3 regions of the Kitasatospora sp. NPDC057015 genome follow, and region 1 is predicted to be linked to each of the others. Evidence: riboswitches for the same ligand, from Rfam matches in the RefSeq annotation. Region 1 holds a riboswitch; each other region holds the start of a gene.
What was found. A riboswitch is a leader RNA that binds a small molecule or an ion and turns the genes downstream of it on or off. The one in region 1 is predicted to bind thiamine pyrophosphate.
Positions count from the first base shown of each region.

Region 2: another riboswitch for thiamine pyrophosphate. It lies ahead of thiO (glycine oxidase ThiO); the one in region 1 lies ahead of ACFTWP_RS06110 (purine-cytosine permease family protein).
Region 3: another riboswitch for thiamine pyrophosphate. It lies ahead of thiC (phosphomethylpyrimidine synthase ThiC); the one in region 1 lies ahead of ACFTWP_RS06110 (purine-cytosine permease family protein).

Region 1 is NZ_JBHUSG010000004.1:279,170-286,549, forward strand. It holds gene ACFTWP_RS06090 (peptidoglycan-binding protein) at 1-1,039, opposite strand, end outside; gene ACFTWP_RS06095 (HAD family hydrolase) at 1,326-1,988, shown strand; tRNA gene ACFTWP_RS06100 (tRNA-Ser) at 2,183-2,270, opposite strand; gene ACFTWP_RS06105 (S1C family serine protease) at 2,368-4,104, opposite strand; TPP riboswitch at 4,428-4,577, shown strand; gene ACFTWP_RS06110 (purine-cytosine permease family protein) at 4,660-6,024, shown strand; gene ACFTWP_RS06115 (glycerophosphodiester phosphodiesterase family protein) at 6,160-6,984, shown strand.
Region 2 is NZ_JBHUSG010000060.1:48,401-55,780, reverse strand. It holds gene thiE (thiamine phosphate synthase) at 1-27, opposite strand, end outside; gene ACFTWP_RS36475 (Rv2175c family DNA-binding protein) at 27-392, opposite strand; gene ACFTWP_RS36470 (NAD(P)/FAD-dependent oxidoreductase) at 500-1,693, opposite strand; TPP riboswitch at 1,814-1,927, shown strand; gene thiO (glycine oxidase ThiO) at 1,921-3,117, shown strand; gene thiS (sulfur carrier protein ThiS) at 3,114-3,323, shown strand; gene ACFTWP_RS36455 (thiazole synthase) at 3,329-4,147, shown strand; gene pknB (Stk1 family PASTA domain-containing Ser/Thr kinase) at 4,358-6,142, shown strand; gene ACFTWP_RS36445 (FAD-binding oxidoreductase) at 6,285-7,380, shown strand, end outside.
Region 3 is NZ_JBHUSG010000007.1:68,468-75,847, forward strand. It holds gene ACFTWP_RS09190 (flotillin family protein) at 54-1,562, opposite strand; gene ACFTWP_RS09195 (hypothetical protein) at 1,705-1,905, opposite strand; TPP riboswitch at 2,020-2,154, shown strand; gene thiC (phosphomethylpyrimidine synthase ThiC) at 2,150-3,988, shown strand; gene ACFTWP_RS09205 (Bro-N domain-containing protein) at 4,094-4,999, opposite strand; gene ACFTWP_RS09210 (helix-turn-helix domain-containing protein) at 5,140-5,976, opposite strand; gene ACFTWP_RS09215 (NADPH-dependent FMN reductase) at 6,089-6,685, shown strand; gene ACFTWP_RS09220 (VOC family protein) at 6,821-7,270, shown strand.

The sequences.
Region 1 (7,380 bases):
GGCGCTGGAACCCGGCGTACGCCTCGACCGTCCTGCTGCCGAGCGAGCCGTCCACCCAGACGGGATCGAGCAGGCCCTCGTCGACCAGGGCCTGCTCGACGATCCGCACCTCGTCCCCGTACGTCGTGTGGCCCTGCCCGGCACCCGGGTCCGTACGGGCGGCGGCGCGCACGTGCGCCAGCGAGACGACCCGCGGGGCCGGGATGTACCCCAGCAGGGTGCGCAGCGACTCCTCTCCCGGGACGCCGTCGGCGTCCTCGCCCTGGTAGCCGAGCGAGCGCTGGTAGTCGGCGTAGTTGAGGGTGTCGGCGTCCCGCCAGTCCTCGTCCGGCCCGGACCGGTAGTGCGAGCCGTGGCCGCGGGCGACCAGGGCCTCGCCCACCTCGCGGACCTGCGGGCCGTGGGCGCCGTAGCCGTACGCCAGCCGGTTGATCACCACCTGGTAGCGGGCCGGGGTGGCCTCCGGAGCCGGGACCGGGGTGGGGGGCGTGCGCGGGGTGGGCACGCCGCTGCCGCCCGCCCGCGCGACGATCCCCGGCAGCACCGCCTCCAGGAACTGCCGCACCCGGGCGTCGCCCGGGCAGGCCGTCCCGCCGTCCGACCACTGCGGGAACATCCGGTGGTAGCCGTACCCGGGGTCGTCCCAGGTGCGGCAGACCCGCAGCGGGATGCCGTGCTGCTGGTGCAGCCAGACCCCGAGCTGGATCAGCGTCTCGATCTGCGCGGCGGTCCACGGGTCGGTGTGCTGGAGGTTCGAGGCGGTCTCGACCGAGACCGCGCCGGTGCCGTCCGGGCGGCGGTTGGCGTACATGTTCGCGTCGGCGCGGGTCTGGGTGCCGATGTACTGGGCGATCGCGCCGTCGTACCCGAGGCCGAAGTGGCTCTCCAGGTTGGTGCTGTCCCGCCAGTACTCGAAGATCCGCTGCGGCGTCCACGGCGCCGCAATACTGTGCAGGATCAACTGGGTCGGGACGATGGCCGGTTGGCCGTCGGATTCGGGTTGCAGCTCCATGCGCTCAGCGCCGGGGTACCAGGCCATGAGGTGCCTCCTGGACATACCGAAGATCCCGGAGATGCGTCCGGGGGCGGTGCGGGATCCGTTCGCCCGCGATCCACCAGCGAACGGCAAAAGCGGAACGCAAGCCCTCAGATCGTATTCAAACCACTCGATCGAGTAGGTCGCCGAACCTGGCGTGACCCCTGAGTCGAACATCCGCCCCACCGACCGACGCACACCCGACGAACACCCGCGACCTGCGACAGAACGGGTGGTGACGCCGTGTCGGCCCCGGACGGGAGGCCGGCGCGGGCCTAGGGTCGGCCGCATGCCGAAGCTCGTCCTGATCGACCTCGACCACACCCTGATCGAGCGCAAGGTCCCGGTCGCGGACACCCTGACCCGCTTCTGCGTGGCCCGCGGACTCGACGAGGACGCCACCCGCCGGGTCGCGGCCGCACTGAAGGAGCACACCGGCCCGCGGACCTTCGCCGCCCTGCGCGAACCCCTCGGCCTGGCCGAGAGCGCCGGGGAGCTGTGGGCCGGCTACGTCGCCGCCCTGGCCGCCGACGTCACCCACGAACCCGCCGACCTCACCGGCCTCGACCGGCTCCGCGCGGCCGGCTGGACCGTCGGCATCCTCAGCAACGGCGTCACCGACGTCCAACGCGCCAAGATCGTCTCGGCCGGGATCCACCACCACGTCGACGCCGTCTGTATCTCCGAGGAGGCCGGCGCCCGCAAGCCCGACCCCGAGGTCTTCCGGATCGCCGCCGAACGCTGCGGCCACCCCCTCACCCCCGCCACCTGGATGGTCGGCAACAACCCCGCCACCGACATCACCGGCGCCACCGCCGCCGGCATCCGCTCCCTCTGGATCTCCGCGGGCCACCCCTGGACCGCCGACCAGCCGGCCACCCCGGACCACGCCACCGCCGACGTCGCGGGCGCGGCGGACTACCTGCTGGAGCTGGACGGGCACCGGGCCTGAGCCGGGGGCAGGCCACCGGGCCGACGGCGGCAGCCCCGACGCATCGACCGGTCGTCGGTGCACCCCGGGGACCGTCCCGGTCGACCCCACCGGCCCGGACGAGCCCGGCGACCTCCGGCCCGCTGACGCCGGGCAGACCCGCCGGGGAACGCCGACGGCCCCCGACCGTCATGCGGTCGGGGGCCGTTCTCCGGCGGAGAGCGTGGGATTCGAACCCACGGTGACGGGTCACGCCACGACAGTTTTCAAGACTGTTCCCTTAGGCCGCTCGGGCAGCTCTCCAGGCGGAGGTCAGCCTAACGGTTCCGGCGGGGTTCGGTGCACCCGGTTTGCCGGGCGGGTCGGGGCCGCCGGGGGCGTGGGTGGCCGGGCCGGCGGGTCAGTTGTCGCCGGTGCGCTCGCCCAGGGTGACCTTGGTGGTGCCGGTCTTGCCGTCGCGGACGTACTCCACGTCGACCGTCTCGCCGGGCTTGTGCGTCCAGATCTTGCTGACCAGGGCCGGGCCGTTCTCGATCGGGCTGCCGCCGAGCTTGGTGATGACGTCGCCCGGCTTCAGGCCGGCCTTGTCGGCCGCGCCGCCGGGGGTGACGGCGGGGGTGCCCTGGACGGCGTTGGTCTGGATCTGGGCGCCGTCGCCCTTGTAGTCGTCGTTGCGCAGCACGTCCAGCTTGGCGTACACCGGGCGGCCGGTCTTGATCAGCGTGTCGGCGACCCAGGTGGCCTGGTTGATCGGGATCGCGAACCCGAGGCCGATGCTGCCGGCCCGGCCGCTGCCGGAGGAGTTGGACTGGATCGCCGAGTTGATGCCGATCACGGCGCCGGTGGCGTCGAGCAGCGGGCCGCCGGAGTTGCCGGGGTTGATCGAGGCGTCGGTCTGCAGGGCGTTCATGTACGAGGCCTGCGCGCCGGTCTCGTCGCCGGAGGCGACCGGGCGGTCCTTGGCGCTGACGATGCCGGTCGTGACGGTGGACTCCAGCCCGTAGGGCGCACCGATCGCGATGGTCGCGTCGCCCACGTTGACCTTGTCGGAGTTGCCCACCGGGAGCGGCGTGAGCTTGTCCTTCGGCGGGTTGTCGAGCTTGACCACGGCGACGTCGTAGCCCTCGGCGCGGCCGAGCACCGAGGCGCTGTAGGACGAGCCGTCGGCGAACTTGACGGTCAGTTTGCCGCCGTTCGCGGCCGGGGCGACCACGTGGTTGTTGGTGAGGATGTGGCCCTCGGTGTCGAAGACGAAGCCGGTGCCGGTGCCGGACTCGGTGCTGCTCTGCGCCTTGATGGTGACGGTGCTGGGCAGCGCCTTCTGCGCGATGGCGGCGACCGAGCCGGGGGCGGCCTCGTTCTTCTGGGTGTTCCCGGCCGGGACGGTGGTGCTGCGGTGGTCGTTGGCGGAGCTGACCGTGTCGCCCCGGTCGGTGACCGCGACGCCCACGGCGCCGCCGGCCACACCGGCGACCAGTGCCACGGCGGCGATCAGGGCGATCAGGCCGCCGCGCTTCTTGCGCGGACCGCCGGGCGCCCCGCCCGGGTACTGACCGGGGTACTGGCCCGGGTAGCCGGGGCCGCCGGGCTGGCCGGGGCCGCCGAAGGTGCCGCCGGCGCCCGTGTCCTGGGTGCCCCAGCCGCCGAGCGGCTGGCCGGCGCCGAAGGGGTGGTGGGCGTGCTCCGCCGCAGCGGGGGCGGCGGGCGCGCCGTACGGGTCGCTGCCCGTGCCGGGGGCGGCCGCGTACGGGCCGGCGGCGATCGGGGCCGGCGCGGCGTACGGGTCGGCGACCGGTGCCGGGGTGGCGTACGGGTTGGCCGGCGGCGGCGCGTCCAGGTAGGACGGCGCTGCCGGGACGACCTCGGCCGCCGGGGGCAGCACGGGCGGCGGCGCGTCCAGGTAGGACGGCGCGGCTGCCGGAACGGCGGGGGCGACCGGGGCGACGGCCGCGACCGGCTCGGGCTCGGGCGCGCTCAGCTTGCCGAAGGCCAGCGTCCGCGGGGAGTCCCCGGCGGACGGCGTACCGGCGGCGGGCGGCTGCGCCGGGCTCTCGGGCGCCGGGCCCACCGCCCCGTGACCGCCGGAGGTCTGCTCCTCCTGCGGTCCGGTGGACCCACTCTCGCGCTCGGTGCTCACTGACGACCTCCATAGCTGACAGGACCAAGAACCATAGTTTTTCTCATGGGGGATTCGATTGCCGTAAGGGGCCCTCTGAAGAACTCATAAGAATCCTTAGCCGGACCGAACACGGCACCGAACACGGCACCCCCGTACCGGCCTGCGCACCACCCCGGTGGACCACCCCGACGGTCCACCCGCGGACCGTCCGGTCGACCACCGACCGGACTCCGAGGTCCACCCGCGGGCCGCCGCCGGGCCGCCCCCGGCGTCCCGCGATGCGGACGGCCGGCGGCCCGGGCCTTGGCGTTCCTCCCGGCTCCCGCTAGCCTGTCGCTTCAATCTGAACACGCGGGAGCTTGGACCTCTTCCAGGCTGAGAGTGCGCTGGTCGACCGTACGCCACGGTAGTCGTGGACGGCGGGCGAAGGAGCGCTGACCGCCGGAACCTGTCCGGGTAATGCCGGCGTAGGGAGTATCGGCCATGCCGCCTGCTTCGCCATCCTCTTCTTCGGACGCGTCCGCGTCCACGCAATTCCCCGCACCCGCCGAGGGTCTTCACACGGATGTCGCCGTGCTGGACCGTCCGCAGGCGCCGGGGCGCACCGAGGCGCCGCTCGTCCTCGACACCGAACCGCCGCGCACGCTGTCCTTCAAGGACCAGTTCGCGCTCTGGCTGAACCTGGGCGTCAGCCTGATCGGTTTCAGCACCGCCGCGACCGTGCTGGGCGCACCGGGCTCGGAGCTGTCCTTCACCGCCGCCGTGGTCGCGATCCTCGCCGGCACCGCGATCGGCACCGCCGCGCTCGGCGTCGCCGCCCTGATCGGGGCCAAGACCGGCGCGCCGGCGATGGCCAACCTGCGCGGGCTGTTCGGCACCAGGCTGAGCTACCTGCCGACCGTGCTGAACATCGCGCAGTGCGTCGGCTGGGGCGTCTTCGAACTCACCGTGATCGCCCAGGGCGCCCAGACGGTGGCGGGCACCGAGGGCTACCGCTGGCTGTTCGTGCTGCTGGCCGGCGCCGTGACCACCGTGCTGACGATCTGGCCGCTGGGGTCGATCGCCGTGCTGCGCAAGTACGTCGCCGTCGCGGTGGGCGTGGCGATGGTGTACTTCACCGTCCAGCTGGGCCGCCAGGGCTTCCCCGACCCGGGGGCCGGCAACTGGCACGGGTTCCTCGGCGCGACCGACGCGGTGATCGCGCTGTCGATCTCCTTCGTGCCGCTGGCCGCCGACTACACCCGGCACTCGCGGACGGCGGCCGCCTCGTTCTGGGGCACCTTCTCGGGCTACACCGTCGCCCAGGTCTGGTGCTACGTGCTCGGCCTGATCGCGCTGCTGCAGTCCGGCGGTGACACCGAGAAGATCTTCTCCTCGTTCACCGGGGTCTGGGCCGGCTGGGCCTTCCTGCTGGTCCTGGTGCTGCGCGAGACCGACCAGTCCTTCGCGAACGTGTACTCGACGGCGATGTCGGTGCACAACCTGTTCCCGCGGGTCGACCGGCGGCTGCTGACCGGCGGGATCGGCGTGCTGACCACGGTGCTGGCCCTGCAGATCAAGCAGTTCAGCGACTCGTACTACGCCTTCCTCGGCCTGATCGGCTCGGTCTTCGTGCCGCTGTTCGCGGTGCTCGCGGTGGACTACTTCTTCGGCGCCGGCCGCCGCGGCTGGGACCTCTCCGAGCGGGCGCCGTCGCGCTGGCTGATGCTGCTGCCGTGGGTGCTGGGCTTCGCCGTGTACCAGTTCCTGGCGCCCACCACGGTCGCGGACTGGTGGGTCGGGTTCTGGGGGGACGTCCAGGAGGCGCTGCACTTCACCCCGCAGAGCTGGACCTCGGCCTCGCTGTTCGGGTTCCTGGTGCCCGCGCTGATCACCCTGGCGCTCACCCCGCTGACCCGCGCCGGGCGCGCCGGCGGCGTCCCGGCCACCGGGGCCTGAGGCCCGGCGCCCCGCGCGGCGGCAGCGCGTACCCCCGCCCGCCCGCCCGCACCGTTCACCGCACGGCCGACGGCGGCCCCGCACGTTGGGGCCGCCGTCGCCGTTCCGTCATCCGGGCCGCCTATCGTTGGCCGTGTGACCAGCCCCGACCTGTCCCCCGCCGCCGCCCGCACCGCACAGCCCGTCCAGGTGGTGGCGCACCGCGGCTCCTCCCGGGCCCTGCCCGAGCACACGCTCGCCGCGTACCGGCGCGCGCTCGCCGAGGGCGCGGACGCGTTCGAGTGCGACGTCCGGCTGACGGCGGACGGACGGCTCGTCTGCGTGCACGACCGCCGGATCCAGCGGACCTCGGACGGGCGCGGGGCGGTCTCCGCGATGACCCTGGCGCAGCTGGAGGCGTACGACTTCGGCTCCTGGAAGGGCGCCGCCGGGGTCGGCGACCCGGAGGCCAGGACGGTGCTGCGGCTGGAGAGCCTGCTGGAGCTGGTCGCCGACTGCGGCCGCCGGGTGGACCTGGCGATCGAGACCAAGCACCCGGTCCGGTTCCGGGGCCGGGTGGAGTCGGAACTGCTGAAGGCGCTCGACCGGTACGGGATCTCCGGCCCCGGCACCGGGCCCGGCACCCGGCCGCAGGCGCGGATCATGAGCTTCTCCGCGCTGGCGCTGGGCAGGGTGCGGCGGGCGGCCCCGGAGTTCTCCCGGGTGTTCCTGTTCGACCGGATGCTGCCGCTGCGGCTGCGCCCGGGCGGTTCGCTGCCGGGCGGCGCGACCGTCGCCGGGCCCGGCATCGACCTGGTCCGCGCCCGCCCCGAGCTGGTGCCCGCCCTGCTGCGGGCCGGCCACCAGGTGCACGTCTGGACGGTGGACGAGTCGGCCGACGTCGAGCTGTGCCTGGAACTCGGGGTGTCCGCGATCATCACCAACCGCCCCGCCGAGGTGCTCGCCCAACTGGGCCGCTGACGGTCGCCGCCCGCCCGCGGGCGGGAAGGCGGCCGGGGGGCGGACGGGTGGCGGCCGTGGGGCTGCCGGGACGCCGGAGCGCGCCGGCCCACCGCCGGCCGACGGCGGGCGGTGATCGGACCCCGCCGTGGCGCCGAATCGCCCACTGTCCGGTGACCGGAGTGTTCCACGGGTCGGAAGACTCCCGATGTCCGGAATGTACCGAGGGTGAGCGCGGAATCACCTCCCGCACCATGTTTGACGCAAGTCTTGAAATGTCCGCGCAGGATCGCCCCGCACCCGTTTCCGACCCATTCCCAAGGGGCATCCATCCCTCGGCATACGCTGAAGGAGGTCCGGGGGTGGCGTTGATGGTGGCACGCGAAGTGCCGACTTCATCGACCATGGCGGTGCCGC
Region 2 (7,380 bases), on a different contig from region 1:
GGCCGCCGCCGTGGTGCCGGCCGCCATCAGATCAGCATCGCCTGGGCGCGGCGCTTCACCTCGGTGCCGCGGTTCTCCTGCAGCGCCTGGATGGGGCTGCCGGGCAGCGACGGGTCCTCGGTGAACAGCCATTCGAGGATCTCCGCGTCGTTGTACCCGCAGTCGCGGAGCACGGTCAGCGTGCCGGACAGGTGCTTGACCAGGCCGGGGCCGTCGATGAAGGCGGCCGGCACCTGCAGCGACTTGTTCGGGCCGCGGCGGACGGCGATCAGGCCGCCGTTCTTGACCAGGTCGCGCACCTCGGTGACGCGGACACCCCACTGCTCCGAGATGTCGGGCAGGTACATCCACTCGGGGACAAGGTCTTCAATCTTCGCTTCGATCTCGCTCACGTCACCAGACTGCCACCTCGCCGGGCCGCCGCGCACCACACGCTCCCGCGCCGGCCCGCCCGGTGACGGAACATGACCGGCCGTGACCTTCCGTGACGGCGCGTTCCTCAGGCGAGGGCGGACTTCAGCGGGACGGCCGGGTCGGCGGCCAGCGCCCGGTCCAGCACGGCGCCGCGTTCCAGCAGGCGCCGGCCCTGGGTGAGGTCCCGGGGGCGGTCGACCGCCAGCAGGGCGCGCAGCTCGCCGCCGCGCAACCAGAGCACCGCCCAGGTCGGGTCGCCCGGCGCCCCGCGCCACAGCAGCTCGTCGCCCTCGGCGTGCCGGCCGGCGTACTGCACCATCCGTCCGAACTGCTCGGACCAGAAGTACGGCACCGGGTCGTACGGGGTGTCCGCCCCCAGCAGCGAGGCGGCCGCGGCCGCACCGGACTGCAGCGCGTGGTCCCAGTGCTGCACGCTGAGCCGGCCGCCGGCCCGGGCCGAGGGGTACGAGACGCAGTCGCCGGCCGCCAGCACGCCCGGCACCGAGGTGCGCAGCCGCTCGTCCACCAGGACGGCGCCGGAGGCGTCCAGCTCCACCGCCGAACCGGCCAGCCAGCCGGTCGCCGGCCGGGCGCCGACCCCGACCACCACCTCGTCGGCGGCCAGCCGGGCGCCGTCCGCCAGCAGCACCTCGTGCGGGCCGACCGAGGCCACCACCGCGCCGCAGCGCAGGTCGACGCCGGCCGCCCGGTACCAGTCGGCCATCGCCCCGCCGACCGCCGCGGGCAGCGCGCCCGGCACCGGGGCGGGACCGGCCTCGACCACGGTGACCTCGCAGCCCAGCGCCCGGGCCACGGTGGCGGTCTCGGCACCGATCCAGCCGGCCCCGACCAGCACGATCCTGGCGCCGGGACGCAGCAGCGCGCGCAGCGCCAGCGCGTCGTCCACGGTGCGCAGCAGGTGCGCGCGGTCGGCACCGGGCAGCGCGGTCGGAGCCGCGCCGGTGGCGATCACCAGGCTCCCGTAGGGCAGTTCGCCCGCGTCGGTGTGCAGCACGCCCGGCTCCAGGCCGGTGGCCCGGCGGCCGGTGACCAGGTCGACGCCGAGCCGGGCGTAGTCGAGGTCGAGGGTGGTGGCGTCGGCCTTGCCGAGCAGTACGTCCTTGGAGAGCGGCGGCCGGTCGTAGGGCGCGTGCGGCTCCTCGCCGAGCAGGGTGACCGGGCCCCGCAGGCCGCCCGCGCGCAGCGCGTTCACGCACTGCGCGCCCGCCAGTCCCGCCCCGACAACGACCACCCGGTCCGTGCTCCGCAGCTCTGCCACGGCGCCACCCTACCGACCGCCCCCGCCGGGGCGTCCACCCTTCGCACGCGCCTTCGGTCCGGAGGGCGGCCGGAGTTATGGTGGGTGCACCTCGACCGGCCGGCGCTCCCGGCGCCGGACGGTCCGTACCACGGGAGCCCGGCGTACCGGGCTGAGAGGCGGGCTGGCACGGCCTGCGACCGTCCGAACCTGATCCGGGTCATTCCGGCGAAGGGAGAGCAGCGACTTTGACACGCTTCAAGAGCGGCGCGAGGACGGACGTCCTGATCGTCGGCGGCGGCATCATCGGCCTCGCGGTGGCCTGGCGGGCCGCCCAGCGCGGCCTGCGGGTGGTCGTGGTCGACCCCGCGCACGGCGGCGGCGCCGCCATGGTGGCGGCCGGCATGCTGGCGCCGGTCACCGAACTGCAGTACGGCGAGGAGCCGCTGCTGAGGCTGGGCATGGCCTCCAACGAGCGGTACGCGGCGTTCGCCGCCGAACTGGAGGAGGCCTCCGGGCTGCCGACCGGGTACCGCGCCTGCGGCACCCTGGCCGTCGCCCTGGACTCCGACGACCGCGAGGAGCTGCGCGAACTCCACGCCTTCCACCGGCGCCTGGGCCTGGACTCGACCTGGCTCACCGGCCGCGAGTGCCGCCGGCTCGAACCGATGCTGGCGCCGGGCGTGCGCGGCGGACTGCACGTCGCCGACGACCACCAGGTGGACGGCCGGCGGCTGGCCGCCGCCCTGGTCGCCGCCTGCGAGCGGGCCGGTGCGGTGCTGCACCGGGCCGAGGTCGCCGAACTGCTGGTCACCGCCGACCGCGCCACCGGCGCCCGGCTGAGCACCGGCGAACGGCTGGACGCCGAGCGGGTGGTGCTCGCCGCCGGCCCGCACAGCCACCTGCTGCCCGGCCTGCCGGCGGGCGTGCTGCCCCCCGTCCGCCCGGTGAAGGGCCAGATCCTGCGGCTGCGGGTGCCCGCGGCCTACCGGCCGTTCCTGTCCCGCAACGTCCGTGCGGTGGTGCGCGGCCAGCACCTGTACCTGGTGCCCCGCGAGGACGGCGAGCTGGTGATCGGCGCGACCAGCGAGGAGCAGGGGTACGACACCACCGTGACCGCCGGCGGCGTGTACGAGCTGCTGCGCGACGCCCACGACCTGGTCCCCGGGATCACCGAGCTCCCCCTGGTGGAGACCTCCGCCGGGCTGCGGCCCGGCTCCCCCGACAACGCGCCGCTGCTCGGCCCGACCGCGCTGCCCGGCCTGGTCGCGGCGACCGGCCACTACCGCAACGGCGTCCTGCTCACGCCGGTGACGGCGGACCTGCTCGCCGACTACCTGGCCACCGGCGTGCTGCCGGACCTGGCCGCGCCGTTCTCCCCCGGCCGGTTCTCCACCGGCCCCACCTCCTTCGAACCCTCCCCTCCCGCAAAGGCCCTGGCATGACCGACATCTCACTCTCCGTCAACGGCGAGCCCCGGCGGGTGCCCGCCGGGAGCACCCTCGCCGAGGTGGTGGCCGGCGTGAGCGGCGCGCCGTCCGGCGTCGCCGCCGCGGTCAACGAGGCCGTGGTGCCCCGCGGCGCCTGGGCCGGGACGGCGCTCGCCGCCGGCGACCGGGTCGAGATCCTCACCGCCGTCCAGGGCGGCTGAGCGCCATGGCCGACCTGCGCCCCGACGAGGAAAAAGACGTCCTGACCATCGCCGGCACCGCCTTCGCCTCCCGCCTGATCATGGGCACCGGCGGGGCGCCGAGCCTGGAGGTCCTGGAGCAGGCGCTGCGGGTCTCGGGCACCGAGCTGACCACGGTGGCGATGCGCCGGGTCAGCACCTCCACCCAGGGCTCGGTGCTGGACGTGCTGACCCGCAACGGCATCCGGGTCCTGCCCAACACCGCGGGCTGCTTCACCGCGGGCGAGGCCGTCCTGACGGCCCGCCTGGCCCGCGAGGCGCTCGGCATCGACTGGGTCAAGCTGGAGGTCATCGCGGACGAGCGGACCCTGCTGCCCGACCCGATCGAACTGCTGGACGCGGCCGAAACCCTGGTCGACGACGGCTTCACCGTGCTGCCGTACACCAACGACGACCCGGTGCTGGCCCGCAAGCTGGAGGACGTGGGCTGCGCGGCGATCATGCCGCTGGGTTCGCCGATCGGCTCCGGACTCGGCATCCGCAACCCGCACAACTTCCAGCTGATCGTGGAGAGCGCGAACGTCCCGGTGATCCTGGACGCCGGCGCGGGCACTGCCTCGGACGTGGCCCTGGCGATGGAACTCGGCTGCGCCGCGGTGATGCTGGCCTCCGCCGTGACCCGCGCCCAGGACCCGGTGCTGATGGCCGAGGCGATGCGGCACGCCGCGGAGGCCGGTCGGCTCGCCCACCGCGCCGGGCGCATCCCCCGCCGCTTCCACGCCGAGGCCTCCTCCGCGATGGCCGGCCGGGCCGACCTCGACCACCGGGAGCGGCCGGCGTTCTGAGCGCCCCGGGCGGCCGGCGCTCCGAGCGGCGGGAGCGGCGGGAGCGGCAGGAGCGGCCGGCCGCGGAGCGCGACGGCGCGGGCGTGATCCGGTGCCGCCCGGCGCGGCCGCCCCGGTGACGGAACTGTCCCAAGCTCGGCACAAGCCGCCCCGGGCGCGGTGTCCGCCCGGGGCCGCCGGCGTGGGCGCCCCTACACTTCCCTGGTGGACATGGCACTGCACGACCCCCTGATCGGTACCCTGCTGGACGGCCGGTACCGGGTCGAGCAGCGCATCGCGACCGGCGGGATGGCCACCGTCTACCGCGGGACGGACACCCGGCTGGACCGGGTGCTGGCGCTCAAGGTGATGCACCCCTCGCTCGCCGGGGACGCCGACTTCACCGGGCGCTTCATCCGCGAGGCGAAGGCCGTGGCCAGGCTCTCGCACCCCAACGTGGTCAACGTCTTCGACCAGGGCGCCGACGGCGGGACGGTCTTCCTCGCCATGGAGTACGTCCCCGGCCGGACCCTGCGCGACGTCCTGCGCGACCGGGGCGCGCTGTCCATCCGGGCCGCCCTGGACATCCTGGAGCCGGTCCTGGCGGCGCTCGGCTCCGCGCACCGGGCCGGGCTCGTGCACCGGGACGTCAAGCCGGAGAACGTGCTGATCACCGACGACGGGCTGGTCAAGGTCGCCGACTTCGGCCTGGTCCGGCTGCTGAACGGCACCGACGGCGCGGTCACCGCCACCACCACGCCGACGGCCGGCGTGCTCGGCACGGTCGCCTACCTGGCGCCCGAGCAGATCCGGCCGGGCACGCCCACCGACCAGCGGGTGGACGTCTACGCGGCGGGCATCGTGCTCTACGAGATGCTCACCGGCGCCCGCCCGTACACCGGCGAGAACCCCGTCCAGGTGATCTACCGGCACCTGCACGAGGACGTCCCCGCGCCCTCCCTGGCCGTCCCCGGCGTCGGGCCCGGGCTGGACGCCATAGTGGCCGCGGCCGCGGCCCGCGATCCCGGCGCACGCCCGTTCGACGCGGTGGAGCTGCTCGCCGCGCTGCAGCGGGTGCGCCGCACCCTGACGCCGGCCGAACTGGACGCCGAGCCGCCCGCCTCCACCCGGCCGACGCCGGCGTACCCGACCACCGAGTCGACCTCGGTCATCCAGCCGGCCGTGCTGCACACCAGCGTGCTGGAGGTGCCCGCGGAGCTGATGGACGAACTGCTGGCCGCGCCGCGCCCGTACGACGAACCGGCCCCCGCCGGCGGGCGGGCGGACCGGCGGACCGGCGGCCCGCGCCGCCGTCGCGGGCCCCGCCTGCCCCGCCGCTCGCGGGCCGCGCTGGTCTGGGGCGCCGTGCTGGTCGTGGTGCTGCTGCTGGTCGGCGGGGCGACGTACGCACTGTCCGGCGCGGTGTACACGACGGTGCCCGGCGTGCTGGGCAAGAGCCGGGCGGAGGCGGTCTCCGTGCTGGACGGGGCCGGGCTCCGCGGCAGTTTCACCGAGGTGTACAGCGAGACCGTCCCGGCCGGCACGGTGGTCGACACCGACCCGGGGGTCGGGCGGCGCACCCGCAAGAGCGACCCGGTGGCGGTGACCGTCTCGCGCGGGCCCAAGCGGATCGCCGTACCCGAGCTCGCCGGCAGGACCCTGGACCAGGCGCGGCAGGCACTGGTCTCCGCGCAGCTGGCACCCGGCACCAGCAGCGAGCGGTACGACGACGCCGTCCCGCAGGGCTCGGTGATCAGCAGCTCGCCGGCGGCCGGCGAGCGGCTGCCGGAGAACACTCCGGTGTCGCTGGTGGTCAGCAAGGGCATGGTGCCCGTCCCCGACGTGGGCGGCATGACCAAGGACGAGGCGACGAAGGCGCTGACCGACGCCGGTTTCCAGGTGCAGAGCAACGGCCTGAACCTGTTCGGCACCGGCAAGGTCTCGGGCCAGAACCCGGCCGCGGGCCAGCGCCGCCCGCAGGGCAGCACGGTGGTCATCAGCTTCCCGCTGATCTGAGTGGCCCGGCGGCGTCCCGCGCCGCACGTACCGGCGGCGCGGCGCCGCGGCCCGGGTTGAGCCTTCACCCGAACGGCGTAGCGTGAATGGAGGGCCCCGGACGGGGCTTCGCACAGGCCGGTACCCCCGAGGAGTGGTCACCATGGCCGGGATCACCATCGACGACTTAAGAGAACGTACCCGGGGTGCCGTGATCACCCCCGGCGACAGCGACTACGACGAGGCCCGCAAGGTCTACAACGCCACGGCCGACCGACGGCCCGCAGCCGTCGTCCGGTGCGCCAACGCCGGCGACGTGATGGCCGTGGTCAACCACGCGCGGGAGAGCGGGCTGGAGCTCGCCGTCCGCGGCGGCGGGCACAGCGCGCCGGGCTTCGGCACCTGTGACGACGGCCTGGTGGCCGACCTCTCCGGCCTGCGCGGGGTGCGGGTCGACCCGGCGAACCTGACGGCCCGCGCCGACCCGGGGGCGACCTGGGGGGACTTCAACGCCGCGACCCACGCCTTCGGCCTGGCGACCACCGGCGGGATCATCTCCACCACCGGCATCGCCGGGCTGACGCTCGGCGGCGGCTTCGGGTACCTGTGCCGGTCCATGGGCATGACCTGCGACAACCTGCTGTCCGCCGACGTGGTGACCGCCGACGGCCGGTTCCTGACCACCGACGCGCAGCAGCACCCGGACCTGTTCTGGGCCCTGCGCGGGGGCGGGGGCAACTTCGGGGTGGTGACCTCCTTCGAGTACCGGCTCGCCCCGGTCGACACGGTGGTGGCCGGCCCGATGCTGTTCGAGCTCGACCAGATGGAGGGCATCCTGCGGTTCTACCGGGAGTTCGCCGAGGACGCTCCCGAGCAGCTCTTCCTGTTCCCCGGGTTCCAGACCGCGCCGCCGCTGCCGTTCATCCCCGAGGACCGGCACGGCGACGTCCTCGGCATCGTCGTGGTCTGCTGGTCCGGGCCGGCCGAGCAGGCCGACGCGGTGCTCCGGCCGCTGCGCGACCTGGCCCCCCGGGTCGCCGAGGCGGTCGGCCCGATGCCGTACCCGGCGATCAACGCCGCCTTCGACGCGCTGCTGCCGCCGGGCCTGCGGGAGTACTGGAAGGGCAGCTTCGCGACCGAGCTCACCGACGGGGTGATCGCGGCGCACCTGGAGCACGGGCCCAAGGTGCCCTCGCTCAGCTCCACCGTGCACATCTACCCGGTCACCGGCGCGCCGCAGCGGGTGGCGCCGGACGCGA
Region 3 (7,380 bases), on a different contig from region 1:
ACGCGGTGGACGGGCGACGCGGCCGGGCCCCGGCCGACGTCGACGGATCGACCTCAGGCGTCCTGGACGGGGATCGCCTGGGCCCGCGGGCGGGCCGGTCCGCCCGGCGCGGTCGGGTCGGCGGGCGCCGGGGCGGCGCCGTTCGCCACGGCGGCGGCCGGGCCGGTCACCGCGCCGTTCATCGTCCCCAGCAGCTGGCGGGCCAGGCCGAGGCCGGTGCCGCCCATGGTCAGCGCCTTGGCGAACATCTCGCCCATCCCCTCCGCGCCGTTGAGCAGCACCATGTGCTCGACGTTGCCGAAGGCCTCCGCGCCGGCCCGGACGATCTCCGGCCAGTTCTCGGCCAGTTGCTGCGCGACCACGGCCTCCTGGTTCTCCGCGAGGGCCGCCGCACGGGCCTTGATCGCCTCGGCCTCGGCCAGACCGAGCGCCCGGGCGGCCTCCGCCGCCGCGAGGCCCTTCGCCTCCGCGGAGGCGGCCTCGGCCTGGCCGGTGGCGCGGGTCGCCTCGGCGGAGGCCAGGCCCCTGGCCTTGGTGGCCTCGGCCTCGGCGAGTGCCGCGATCTTCACCCGGTTCGCCTCGGCGCCGGCCTTCAGCTCGGTCTCCTTGGCCTGCGCCTGGGCGGCCGAGATCCGGGCGTCGCGGTCGGCGTCGGCCTTGGTCCGGGTCTCGTACGCACGGGCGTCGGCGGGCTTGCGGACGTCCGCCTGGAGCTGCTGCTCCTTGCGGTGCGCCTCCAGCTCGGCGACCTTGGTCTCCTGGACCACGACCTCCTGGCGGGCGGCGGCCTGGGCGAGCGGTCCGGCCTGCATGGCGCGGGCCGTCGCGGTCTCCATCTCGGCCTGGTAGCCGGCCTGCTGGATGCCGCTGTTGCGGGTCGCCTCGGCCTTGCGGGCGAACGCCTCCTGCTCGGCCTCGGTGGCCTGGCGGTCCGCCTCGGCCTGGGCGATCCGGGCGTCCCGCATGACCCGCGCGGCGTGCGGGGCGGCGAGGTTCTGGATGTACCCGGTCGGGTCGAGGATCTCCTGGATCTGCAGCGAGTCGATGATCAGACCCAGCTTCTCCATCTCCGTGCCGGAGGCCGCCCGGGTCTCCCCGGTGAGCCGCTCGCGGTCGCGGATCATGTCCTCGACGGTCAGCCCGCCGACGATGGAGCGCAGGTGACCGGCGAAGACGTTGTGGACCCGGTGGCCCATCATCTGCTGCTGGTCCAGGAAGCGGCGGGCGGCGTTGGCGATCGACACCGTGTCGTCGCCCACCTTGAAGATCACGACGCCCTTGACGTGCACCGGGATCCCCTGCGAGGTCACGCACTCGACGTCGAGGTCGGCCTCGTTGAGGTCCAGCGACAGCTTGCGGACGACCTGGACGCCCGGGGTCACGAGCGTCCCGCGGCCGGTGACGACCCGGAACCCCAGGCCCTCGCCGACTCCCTCGGCGCGGTGCCTGGACCCGGAGATGATCAGTGCCTCGTTGGGCTCGGCGACCCGCCACATGAGCTTGAACAGCACGATCAGGATGAAGATCGAGGCGACGGCCGCCCCTGCGATGCCGATGAGCATCGGCTGATTCCCCCTTCAGGGCACACCGGTTCCGTGGCTGCGCTCGGTTGTGCAGGGTGGCGCGGAACGCGGTGGCAGCAGGATTCTGCGCCTGTTCCGATCAGTTGGGAAGCAGTTGATGTCCTGATTCTGTATCAGCCGGTCAGGCCGGTGCTACGTACACGGTCCGTGGCGGCTGGTACTCGACCACGACCACCCGGGAGCCGACCGCCAACCGCTCCCCCGGGAACGCCGGATGGGCGAGGAAGGCCTCCGACCCCTGCCGGGCCGGAACGTGGATGATCACCTCGCCGACCAGGCCGTCGCCGACCGTCCCCGTGACCCGTCCCGTGCTGCCGACCACCGCGGCTCCTCTCTCCGTCCGGTCCCAGTCTGCCCGCCGGCCGCTCCGCGGACCCCCTCTGGACCACCGCCGGAGTGCCCGCTACGGTGTTGAGGTCTTGTTGCGGACAAAACCGTCCGTAGACACGGGAGCTCGGAGCACCGGGCTGAGAGGGCGCTGAACGGCACGCACCACGCGTACCGACCGCTGCGTCGACCGCAGGAACCTGGACCGGGTAATGCCGGCGTAGGGAGTAGAAGGTCAGATGACCATGTTCGAAACACCGGAGAAGTCTGTCCGGAATCCGGCGAACGGCACGTCCGGAAGCACCGTCAGCAGCGCGGCCACCGGCTACCCGACCCCCGCGTGGCGCAAGGCCTACCGCGAGGGATCCCGCCCCGACCTGCGGGTTCCCTACCGCGAGGTGGTGCTCACCAACGGCGGGAGCGTCCCGCTGTACGACACCTCCGGCCCGTACACCGACCCCGGCTACGAGCCGGACGTCCGCCGCGGGCTGCCCGCCCTGCGCGACTCCTGGATCCGTCAGCGCGGCGACGTCGAGGAGTACGACGGCCGGGAGGCCCGCCCGGAGGACGACGGGATCAAGCACACCTCGCCGCGCGGCGGGGACCTGCGCAACCTGGACGCCGTCTTCCCCGGCCGCCCGCGCCGCCCGCTGCGCGGCCGCGGCTCCGCCGCCGTCACCCAGCTCGCCTACGCGAAGCGCGGGATCATCACCCCGGAGATGGAGTTCATCGCCCTGCGGGAGGGCATGGAGGCGGAGTACGTCCGCTCCGAGGTGGCCCGCGGCCGCGCGGTGATCCCGCTGAACGTGAACCACCCCGAGGTCGAGCCGGCGATCATCGGCACCAACTTCCTGGTGAAGATCAACGCCAACATCGGCAACTCGGCGGTCACCTCCTCGATCGAGGAGGAGGTGGAGAAGATGACCTGGGCCACCCGCTGGGGCGCCGACACCGTCATGGACCTCTCCACCGGTCGCAACATCCACACCACCCGCGAGTGGATCCTGCGCAACTCCCCCGTCCCGATCGGCACGGTGCCGCTCTACCAGGCGCTGGAGAAGGTCGACGGCAAGGCCGAGGACCTGAGCTGGGAGGTCTACCGCGACACCGTGATCGAGCAGTGCGAGCAGGGCGTCGACTACATGACCGTGCACGCCGGCGTGCTGCTGCGGTACGTGCCGATGACCGCGCGCCGCAAGACCGGCATCGTCTCGCGCGGCGGCTCGATCATGGCGGCCTGGTGCCTGGCGCACCACCGGGAGAACTTCCTCTACACCAACTTCGAGGAGCTCTGCGACATCCTCGCGGGCTACGACGTCACGTTCTCGCTCGGTGACGGCCTGCGCCCCGGCTCCACCGCGGACGCCAACGACGAGGCGCAGTTCTCCGAGCTGCAGACCCTCGGGGAGCTCGGCCGGATCGCCCGCGAGCGCGACGTCCAGGTGATGATCGAGGGCCCCGGGCACGTCGCGATGAACAAGATCAAGGAGAACATGGATCTCCAGAAGGAGATCTGCGACGAGGCGCCGTTCTACACCCTCGGCCCGCTCACCACCGACGTCGCACCCGGCTACGACCACATCACCTCGGGCATCGGCGCCGCGATGATCGCCTGGTGGGGCACCGCGATGCTCTGCTACGTCACGCCCAAGGAGCACCTGGGCCTGCCGAACCGGGACGACGTCAAGACCGGCGTGATCACCTACAAGATCGCCGCGCACGCCGCCGACCTCGCCAAGGGCCACCCCGGCGCCCGCGACTGGGACGACGCCCTCTCCGACGCCCGCTTCGAGTTCCGCTGGGAGGACCAGTTCAACCTGGCCCTCGACCCGGAGACGGCCCGCGCCTTCCACGACGAGACGCTCCCGGCGGAGCCCGCCAAGACGGCCCACTTCTGCTCGATGTGCGGGCCGAAGTTCTGTTCGATGAAGATCAGTCAGAAGATCCGCGACGAACACGGTGACGGGTCCACCGCCGTCGCCTCGGCCCTGGACGGCGAGGCGGAGGCCGGCATGGCCGCGATGTCCGCCGAGTTCGCGGCCAAGGGCAACCGGGTGTACCTGCCGCTGGCGGACTGACGGCACGGCCGAGTCCCGGTCCGCGCCCCGCAGGGGAGGGCGCGGACCGGGGATCGGCGAGCCCGGGGCGCTCCGGCAGTGGGTCGAGCCGCGCCGGACACGGCGCTACAGCACTCCGCGGTCGATGTCCTGCGCCACCAGTTGGCGCATGATCATGAGACCCGGCGGCAGGGCGAGCGGCTGGTAGTGGTGCGTGCAGGGCCAGCCGTGCGAGGCTCCGGCGATGCGGCGGATCACGAAGAGCGTCGAGAGGCGCGGGTCCGCGAGGGTGTTGCCGCTGTACGGTGCCGCCAGCGGTTGCAGCAGCCGGGCGTCCCGGGCGATCGCGAAGAGCTGGTCGCGGCTGAGGTCGGGGCGGTCGAACTCGCAGCCGAGGACCTCGGCCATCGCGCCGAAGGAGACGGCGGCCTCGGGGATCCGCGGATGCCAGAGGGGGGCCGAGGGCTCCCGTTGGGCAGGCACGGCGGGCGGTGCGGCGTCGTGGTCGACCCGAAGGCCGGCGAGGACGCCCGATGCCTGCTCCGGACTCGCCCGGGACAGCGCCTCGGCGATGACGGCGGCGGCGTCCCGGGGGTCGGTCCTGGCCAGGGCGAGGAGGGCCTCCAGGCCGGCTCGCGCGACCGACCTGAAGATCACGGCGGTCTCGGCAGGGAGCTCCGACGCCGGGTTGTCCTCGGCCTGGTAGCGGCCGGTCCGCCTGATCGCGGGGAGCACCTCGTGGGTCACCCAGCGGCGGAACCTCTTGGCATCGGGCTTCCTGGAACGAAGGATCAGTGAGTACAGCCCGGACTCGCTGATGATGGAAAGCTGCTGGTCACCACCAGGGGTGCGCATAGTATGCGCACCCTTTTCGTCGTCGTCGAGCCCGCGTACAGCACTGTGCACGCGGGCGATCTGGAGCACCGCGGCGACATCCGCGGCGACCCACCACGGCTCCCCGTCGACGGTGACCACACGGACCTCGTGGCCCTGGAAGTCGAACTGGGCGAGGGCACTGCTCTGCGTCGTCATGCCCCGTCCAACGATTCACCTGGTCGGCGGATACGGATGCGCAACTTCACTCGTATGCGGTACGACCAGTGACCATCGGCGCATCGACTCGTGCGTTCCGCAGCCGTGTGCCCGGGGTGGCTGCGGCGGCCGGGGGCGCCCTACGAGATCGCCCGCAGCCGGCCGGGGGCCCGGTGGCGGAGCTGGTCGAGGGCCTGGGCGCTCGCGTCGTCGGCCGGGAGGAGGACGACCAGTTGTTGGGCGTCGGCGGTGAGTTCGAGGGTCTCGCGCAGGAGCCGGAGCGCGTGCCCCGACGGGTGGTCGATCCGCAGGACGCCCCGGGCCGGTACCAGGTGGCTGTTCAGCTGGCGGGTGAACTCGGGGCCGGCGGTGGGGGCGAGTTCGGCCGTGAGCCACTCGCTGTTCTCGACGGAGGGGCCGAGCCAGAGGTCGAAGGCCTGCTCGTCCGCGACGTCGTCCCAGTCGGCGAAGAAGGTCCTGGCCCGGGGGTCGGTGAAGACGTAGCGGGTGAGGTTCGGGGTGTCGGCGTCGAGCAGTCCGCCGGCGCCCATCAGCAGTTCGTAGCCGCTGGTGCGGGCGAGGACGTCGCCCAGCCGGTTGGTCAGGACGGCGATCCCCGGTTCCAGCAGGCGCAGGGTCTCCCGGACGGCGGGGCGGACCTCGCGGCGCGGCGGCTCCGGGCGGGGGTGTGCGGTGCACTCGCCGCCGGTGATCTTCGTGAGGTAGCGCAGGTGGGTGCGTTCGGACGGGTCCAGGCCGAGGGCGTCGGCCAGCGCGTTCACCACCGCGACCGAGGGGTTGCGGTCCCGGCCCTGCTCCAGCCGGGTCAGGTACTCGACGCTGATGCCGGCCCGGGTCGCCAGGTCCGACCGCCGCAGACCGGGTGACCTGCGGCGCCCGTGGTCCGGCACCCCCAGGGACTCCGGCTGGATGCGGTCGCGCCTGGCCCGGATGAAGTCCCCCAACGGCGTACCCATGCTTCGAGGTTAGCGGCGTCCCGGCGGGCCGTGGAGTGCTCAGGGTGGCCCTGCGGGGGCCAGCCCGGGCACGGTCTGGTTGCCGTCGCCGGCCGGGCCGATCGTGGTGGGCATGGAGAAGCGCAAGAGCAGGCTCGTGATCGTGGTCGGAAGCGTCCGGGAGGGCCGGTTCGGCCCGGTGGTGGCCGGGTGGGTGGCCGAACAGGCGCGCACCCATGGCGGGTTCGAGGTGGAGGTGGTCGATCTGGCCGGGATCGACATCCCGCTGGCGCTGCCGGCGGCCTCGCCGAAGTACGCGGGTGAGGAGTACCCCCGGCCGGCCGGGATGGCGCCGCTGACCGCGGCTCTGGAGGGCGCCGACGCGTTCGTCGTGGTGACGCCCGAGTACAACCACAGCTATCCCGCGTCGTTGAAGGCGGCGGTCGACTGGCACTTCACCCAGTGGACGGCGAAGCCGGTCGCCTTCGTGAGCTACGGGGGTGCGGCCGGCGGGCGGCATGCCGTCCTGCATCTGGAGAACGTGCTGACCGAGCTGCACGCGGTGACCGTCCGCGACGGTCTGGCCTTCCCGAACTACTTCACGGCCTGGCAGGACGGTCGCCCGCTCGACCCGGGGGCCCCGGGGTACGCGAAGACGCTGCTCGATCAACTGGCCTGGTGGGCGCAGGCGCTCCGCGCCGCGCGGGCGGCCGCCCCCTACCCGGCCTGAGCGGATCGGGCGGGTGCCCGGGTGACGGGTGCCCGCAGGGGCCGGGGGATCGCCGACCCGGTCGCGGGCCCCGGCCGGACGGCCTAGCCTGGGCTGGCCGCGACGGGCGGCGTCCCGGAGCTCGCGGAGGACTGGATGGCCCTGAACTGGAAGCTCGTCGTCGACTGCTCGGACCCGCACCGGCTGGCCGGCTTCTGGGCGCGGGCGCTCGGGTACGAGGTGGAGGAGCACGGCGAGTTCATCGACCGGTTGATCGGGCTCGGTGCGATCGGTGAGCAGGACTACGTCGAGGTCGACGGGCGGAAGGACTTCCGCGGCCTGGCGGCGGTCCGCCACCCGGAGGACCCGGTCGATCCGGACACCGGCACGGGGCTGGGCCGGCGCGTGCTCTTCCAGGGCGTACCGGAGCCCAAGACGGTCAAGAACCGGTTGCACATCGACCTGCACGCGGGGCCCGAGCAGCGGGACGCCGAGGTCCGGCGCCTGGAGGGGCTGGGGGCGACCGTCCTGCGGGTCGTGAACGAGCACGGCTCGACGCACGTCACCATGACGGACCCGGAGGGCAACGAGTTCGACGTCCAGTAGCGGGCGCGGCCGTCGCCGGCGGCCGTTCACTCGATCGGAGGAGAAGCCGGTTCGGAGCGGCCGTCGGCCGCCGCCGGCCCGTAGCGTGTGGGCCGATCACACCGAGCGGC